2 linked regions of the Tunturibacter gelidoferens genome follow. The protein of the gene in region 2 interacts with the protein of the main gene of each other region in a pairwise test. Links are inferred from orthologs where the notes say so. Each region holds a gene or a part of one and is shown on either strand. Other genes may lie near its edges.

Region 1 (3,237 bases), 130 kb from region 2 along the record:
CCCGACGCCATCACCTTCACCAGCGCCTCCACAGCCACGAACCTCTTCGCTCTCCTCGAAGCCGCCAACCTCACCCTCCCACCCAACATCACCCTCGCCTCCATCGGCCCCATCACCAGCCGAACCCTCCGCGACCTCGGCTACTCCCCAACTGCAGAAGCCACCGAACCTACCATCCCCGCCCTCATACAGTCCCTAAGCTCCTGCTTTGAATCAACCGTCTAAGCGCGCACCCACGCAGCAAACGTCTCGCCCAGGTAAACCGGAATGCACATACTCCCCAACGAGTTCTCCTGCACCATGCGATGACCCAGACTGCTCCCCGGTATCCCATGCTGAGAGAGACGGTATAGCACATACTCAACCGTAAACGAAGCCGGTCGCCGATCGAAGGCGATCCATCGCAGTCCAGCTGCATCTCCGCACCGCTTCAACGTAGTTCGGTCGAAGTAGTTCAGGTGCTCGGCCAGAAGCAGCGGCCATCGACCACCCAGCACGCGAGCCTGCAGGCTGCTGATGTCAGGAACGTTCGCAAACAGATACCCCCCAGGCTTCAACAGCGACGCGCACTCGGTAAGGAACGCCAGCGGATCGGTCACATGCTCCAGCACATCGAAAAGCGTCAGAGCATCGAAAGATTGAGGTTGCAGCTTCGCCTGCTGCAGCGTCGCGCAATGAACATCGCCGCGGCCATCCAGCAACTTCTTCGCATAGTTGGCAAGCGTCTCCGAAGGCTCAACTCCAGTGACCGTCCATCCAGCCTCGGCTGCAACCTTCAGGAACGAGCCAGAGGCACAGCCCACGTCCACCAGCCTGCCGCCTGCGATGTGTCGTTGCACCATCTTCAGGTGCCGCTGCGCTGTCTTTAGACGCCCCTGCGCCTCCTTTTCATACACCGTAGGATTCATCTCGCGATACAGCGTATGAAGCTCCTCGTCGGCTGGACGAAACTCTGAGAAGACAAACCCGCATCCCCTGCAGCGCAGCACCTTGCCGTGGCCAACGTCGGTCCGCGAAGAGCCAAGCGCGTCATGAGCGAGTGCACCGCCCGTTGCCTCCAGATGAACTTCTATGTCGCTGCCGGCACACAACGGGCATCGCTGCAGTGACGAGCCGGTAGTTACAGTTCCTTGTTCCAACGTCACTCTCTCTCCCACAATAAAACTCCTCATCGCACCGATCGCAAACACTCAACATTGATCAAACTTCGAAAAAACTCCTCACGCCTAGTGCGAGCTCCACGTCTTATCCCGCGAGTTACACAGCCTCTCAAGCGTACAGTCCACACACTTCGGCTTGCGAGCCACACAAATCTGCCGCCCATGATGAATCAGCTCATGCGAAAATGCGATCCAACGATCCTGCGGAATAATCTTCATCAGATCCCGCTCCACCTTTTCCGGCGCCGTCGACCCAGGTGTAGTTCCAGCCAACTCCAGCCGTCGCGACAATCTCATAACATGCGTATCCACAACGACGCCAACCGCAATGTTAAACCACGAGCCCAACACCACATTCCCAGTCTTCCGAGCCACCCCCGGAAGCGTAAGAATCTCCTCCATCGTCTGAGGCACCTTACCCCCAAACTTCTCGACAACCACCCGCGCCGCCCCCTGAATCGACTTCGCCTTATTGCGGAAAAATCCGGTCGTCCGAATCAACTCTTCAAGCTCGGGCAGGGAAGCGGCAGCCATCGCCTTCGGAGTAGGAAACGCCTTGAACAACGCCGGAGTCACCAGATTCACCCGAACATCCGTGCACTGCGCCGACAGAATCGTAGCCACCGTCAGCTCCCACGCACCTCTATGATTCAGCGCACACACCACGCCGGGGTATGTCTTCCGCAGAGCATCCAGAATCGCCGCCACCCGCTCCGGCGCCAACGGATTCCGCGTCTTCCCATCCTTCTTCTTTGCCGCAACAGGCTCGGACTTCGCAATCGCGCGAGCCTTCGCACCAACCACAGCTTCACTCTTCGCACCACGAGGTTGCTTTGCCGGCGTTCCCGTCCGAACCACAATCGTCTTTGCCATTCGCTCTAGCCCAGACGATCCAGCATCTCAGCCGCTGGAACCCGCACACAACTGAAGATCGGTGTGTCCTCAAGCGTATACAAGCTGATCTCCGTCTCCCGAAGCTGCTGCACCAGATCCAGAAAGTCCTCGGGAAAGTTCGTCTCGAACGCCACCACAAACTCCTGGTCGTCGATCCCAAACGAGTACGTAGTATTCAACTTCACACGCGGATACATCAACCCAATCCGAATATGCTCATCCATCAGCCGCTTCCGCTCCGCAGCCGACAGCAGATACCACGGCCTCGTCTTCCAGAACGGATAAATAAAGATGTACTTCTGCCCACCCGGACGAATCGCTCCACGCCCTTCGCCTTCGCTCTCATCCGGCCGATCGATCTGGTACTGCGACCGCTTCGTCATCGCCAGAAAATTATGCGGCGAGTTCAAATATCCACCCAGCGGCGTCCGCATCAACTCACTCCGCATCTGGTTCAGCTCGTCCACACCATACCCAATCGACCACACGCACATATCCACATCGCCGCGCGTCCCAATCGTCGAGTACGTCAACGACACGAACTCTCCCGGCTTATTCCACTTCGCCAGCACCTCGGCAAACGCAGCCTTATGCGCCGCCTTCTCCTCCGCCGGCAATCTCCGCCACTCCGGCATCACCTTGTAGAAGCTGAAGCACACAATCTGCCGCTTCACCGGCGGCTTCGACGGATCGTGTGGCGCTGCCCCATAGCTGCTCGCCGGTCTGCCAGTCTGCTTCGGTTCAGTACCTTTAGTTTCAGTAGCGATCGAGGTTCCTGCTTCGGTAACGGTATTCGACATGGCGCAAATCTCCTGACTCTTCCATGCTAGCTCATCCCAACTAAACCCTCACCTCGTATACTGCAACTACATGTCAGAGAAGATCATTGCACTCCTCGTCGGAGCCATCGCCAGCGGCGGCTACGCCAGTGTCGTCCTCCTCATGGCGATCCAATCCGCCTGCATCCCGATACCCTCCGAAGTCATCATGCCGCTCGCAGGCTACGCTCTCGCGCACACGCAGCTGCAGCTCATCATCCTCGCCACCATCGCATCGCTAGCCTCAAACCTCGGTTCTATCCCAGCCTATTGGGTTGGAGCAAAAGGCGGACGCCCCATGGTCGAACGCTACGGAAGCATGATGCTCCTCAGCCGTCGCGACCTCGATCTCGTCGACCACTTCT
Region 2 (3,543 bases):
CCGGCAAGCCTCCTGCCCCTTAGTAGACTCCAGCCGTCGCCGCGCCTTCACACCCTTCTGCATTCCAGCAATATGCTCGTCCAGAGCTCTCGCGTCGGCCATCACGCTATACATCTGCAGCAACTTCTTATTCGGCACCAATGGATTCTCGTACAGCCCCGCGTCGCTCAACAAACCCTCCGTAACACTTCAAGTTACAAAACGAGAGGGTTCCCACAAGGAACCCTCATCGCAATCAAAGCGCTTCAAAAGCTGCTAGGCACGCGCCGGATCAACCGCTTCGACATCCAGCCCCAGCTCAGCCAACGCCTTCTGCGCCGCCTTCGGTTTGAACTTGCCATCGCGAGCGAGCTTCGACAGCGTAGCTCCAACGATCGCCTCAGCACTCACTTCAAAGTGTCGCCGCAGATGCTCGCGGTTATCGCTTCGCCCGAACCCATCAGTCCCCAGCGTCACCAGCCGAGAAGGCAGCCACGGCGACAACAGATCCGGCACCGACTTCATGTAGTCGCTCGTAGCAATAATCGGCCCAGCCGAGCTCCCCAGTGCCTGCAGCACATACGGCACCTTCTCCTTCTCCGCCGGATGCAGCCGATTCCATCGCTCCACCGCCAGCGCATCCCGCCGCAACTCCGTATAGCTGGTCACGCTCCAGACATCGGCATGCACGTTGTACTTCGAAGCAAGAATCTCCTGCGCTCGCAGCACCTCATTCAGAATCGGCCCGCTGCCAAACAACTGCACCGTCGCCTCACCGGCAGCCGGCTTCAGCTTGTAGATCCCGCGCAGAATACCCGCAGCCGAACCCTCCGGCATCGCGGGCATCGCGTAATCCTCGTTGTACATCGTGATGTAGTAGAAGCAGTCCTCCCCCTTCTCATACATTCGCCTGATGCCATCCTGAATCACCACTGCCAGCTCATACACAAACGCCGGATCATACGTCACGCAGGTCGGCACCGTGCTCGCGAGCACGATGCTGTGCCCATCCTGATGCTGCAACCCTTCGCCAAGCATCGTTGTCCGCCCAGCCGTACCGCCCATCAAAAAGCCCTTGCCGCGCGAGTCCGCAAACGCCCACACCATATCCCCGATGCGCTGAAATCCAAACATCGAGTAGTACATGTAGAACGGAATTGCCGGCACCTTGTAGTTCACATACGCCGTGCCCGCCGCGGTAAACGAGGCCATCGACCCCGCCTCCGTAATCCCCTCCTCCAGAATCTGCCCATCCTTATCCTCTCGGTAGTAGAGCAGCATATCCGCATCATGCGGGCTGTACTTCTGCCCCTCCGGCGCATAGATTCCCACCTGCCGAATCGCCGACTCCAGCCCAAACGTTCTGCCCTCATCCGGCACAATCGGCACAATCAACTTGCCAATCGCCGGGTCCTTCATCAGGTGTCGCAGTATGCTCACGAAGCCCATCGTCGTCGACACGGCACGCTTGTTCGAGCCCGCCGTCCACTCGCCAAAGTACTCCAGCCCCGGAGCCTTGAAGTTGATCTTCGGCACCTCACGCGTCGGCAGATATCCACCGAGTTCCTTGCGGCGCTCCTGCATGTAAACAATCTCGGGAGAGTCCTGCGCCGGCCGATACGGCGTACCCGACTTCGCCGCCTCCTCCGGAATCGGAATCTCAAACCGCTTCACAAACGCCGCCAGCCCATCATCGGCCAGCTTCTTCTCCGAGTGTGTCGCGTTTCTGCTTTGCGCCGAGCCCAATCCATGCCCCTTCACGGTCTTCGCCAGAATCACGGTCGGGCCGCCCTTGTGCTCCACCGCGCGCTTATAAGCGTTGTAGATCTTCGTCCGGTCATGGCCACCGCGATGCAATAAACCAAGCTGCTCATCGGACATATCCTTCACCAACTCAAGCAGCTCCGGATACTTCCCGAAGAAGTGCTCGCGCAGGTAAGCCCCGCCCTTCGCCTTGAAGGTCTGGTACTCGCCATCGACGCACTCTTCCATCCGCCGCAGTAGCAATCCGGTGTGGTCGCGCTCAAACAACGCATCCCAATCCGAACCCCAGATCACCTTGATGACGTTCCACCCAGCTCCGCGGAAGACGCCCTCCAACTCATCGATGATCCGCTTGTTCCCACGCACCGGGCCGTCAAGCCTTTGTAAATTGCAATTGACGACGAAGATCAAATTATCCAGCTTCTCGCGAGCGGCCACCGAGATCGCACCAAGGCTGTCAACCTCATCCGTCTCGCCATCGCCCACAAACGCCCACACCCTGCGGTCGGTCTGCTCAATCAACTTCCGGTTCTCCAGATACCGCATAAACCGCGCCTGATAGATCGCATTCAAAGGTCCGATCCCCATCGATACCGTAGGGAAGTTCCAGAAGTTCGGCATCAGCCACGGGTGCGGATACGAGCTCAACCCCGGCGTCTCTCTCAGCTCATGCCTAAAGTTCTTCAACCTCTCGTCATCCAAACGCCCTTCAAGATAAGCCCGCGCATACACTCCCGGCGAAGCATGGCCCTGAAAGTAAACAAAGTCTCCCGGCTGCTCCTGCCCACCGACGGAGTACTTCGCATGAAAGAAGTGATTGAACCCAACCTCCAGCAACGTAGCTAGCGACGAGTACGTCGAGATATGTCCACCAATCCCGGCGTCCTTTTTGTTCTGACCATGCACCATCGCCATCGCGTTCCAGCGAATCAGGCTCTCTACTCGGCGCTCCAATGCTCTGTCGCCCGGGTATGGCAGCTCGTCATGCTTTGGAATCGTATTGCGATAGGGGGTCGTCAGCTCGCTCGGCGTCGGCACTCCGGCCTCATGCGCGCGCTTCCGCAGAGCCTCCAGCAACTCCGACCCCTGCTCCCAGTCTGCGGCAACGACGTCATCAAACGCCTCAATCCACTCGGAGACCTCTGCGGTAAAGTCCTGCTTGGCGGCTTCTTCCAGTTTCGTTGTCATAGGTCTTCGTTGCTCCCACGCTTATAACGATATAAGGCTTACGCTAAAACGTAAAACCTTGGTCCTGCCGGAGGCGTTCACACGCCTTTTTACTGCTTCGCGCGGTCCTCCCGTTGGTCGGAATCAAGATCCTGTTCGCGACCAGCGGGAGCGCCACGCAAAGCGGTATACATGTCACGAAGTGACCGCCCCACGCGCAGTGGCCCGTCCGGCAGGACAGCATCTCTAAGTCGAATAATCCGCATTAATCCGCACATATTCTTCCGTCAGGTCGCAAGTCAGAAACCGGCACTCCGCCTCGCCCAACCCCAGATCCATCATGATCGTGTAGTCCCGAGCCTGCATCTCCGCGTGCGCAGCGCTCTCCTGGAAAGCAGCCGACCGCACCCCAAGTTCAAACACCGGCTGCGCCCCGATCGTGATATTCACCAGCGCTGGATCGAACACCACGCCACTGTATCCCGCCGCCGCCAGCAGACGCCCCCAGTTCGGATCCGCACTCGACCACGCCGTCTTACATAGTGGTGAGTGTGCAATCGCCTTTGCAATCTGCTTGGCCTCTGCCTCTGTCCGCGCGCCGGTTATATGCAGCGTCACCACATGCCCCACGCC

What was found.
Region 1: the proteins of aceE (region 2) and nth interact in binary tests that used the Escherichia coli proteins (3 or more experiments, as listed by UniProt). The link is inferred for Tunturibacter gelidoferens from one-to-one orthologs.

The regions. Positions count from the first base shown.
Region 1 is NZ_CP132938.1:3,866,449-3,869,685, reverse strand. Bases 131-3,052 are described here. They hold nth (endonuclease III), read right to left. Parts: upstream 2,034-3,052; coding sequence 1,227-2,033; downstream 131-1,226. Other genes in these bases: RBB81_RS16925 (DedA family protein), read left to right, coding at 2,925-3,052; RBB81_RS16930 (chlorite dismutase family protein), read right to left, coding at 2,039-2,854; RBB81_RS16940 (class I SAM-dependent methyltransferase), read right to left, coding at 222-1,145; RBB81_RS16945 (uroporphyrinogen-III synthase), read left to right, coding at 131-225. In the rest of the region: more of RBB81_RS16945, read left to right, coding at 1-130; more of RBB81_RS16925, read left to right, coding at 3,053-3,237. UniProt on the Escherichia coli protein: DNA repair enzyme that has both DNA N-glycosylase activity and AP-lyase activity. The DNA N-glycosylase activity releases various damaged pyrimidines from DNA by cleaving the N-glycosidic bond, leaving an AP (apurinic/apyrimidinic) site.
Region 2 is NZ_CP132938.1:3,993,210-3,996,752, reverse strand. Bases 56-3,283 are described here. They hold aceE (pyruvate dehydrogenase (acetyl-transferring), homodimeric type), read right to left. Parts: upstream 2,932-3,283; coding sequence 256-2,931; downstream 56-255. Other genes in these bases: argJ (bifunctional glutamate N-acetyltransferase/amino-acid acetyltransferase ArgJ), read right to left, coding at 3,157-3,283; RBB81_RS17435 (thiamine pyrophosphate-dependent enzyme), read right to left, coding at 56-171. Outside these bases: more of RBB81_RS17435, read right to left, coding at 1-55; more of argJ, read right to left, coding at 3,284-3,543. UniProt on the Escherichia coli protein: Component of the pyruvate dehydrogenase (PDH) complex, that catalyzes the overall conversion of pyruvate to acetyl-CoA and CO(2).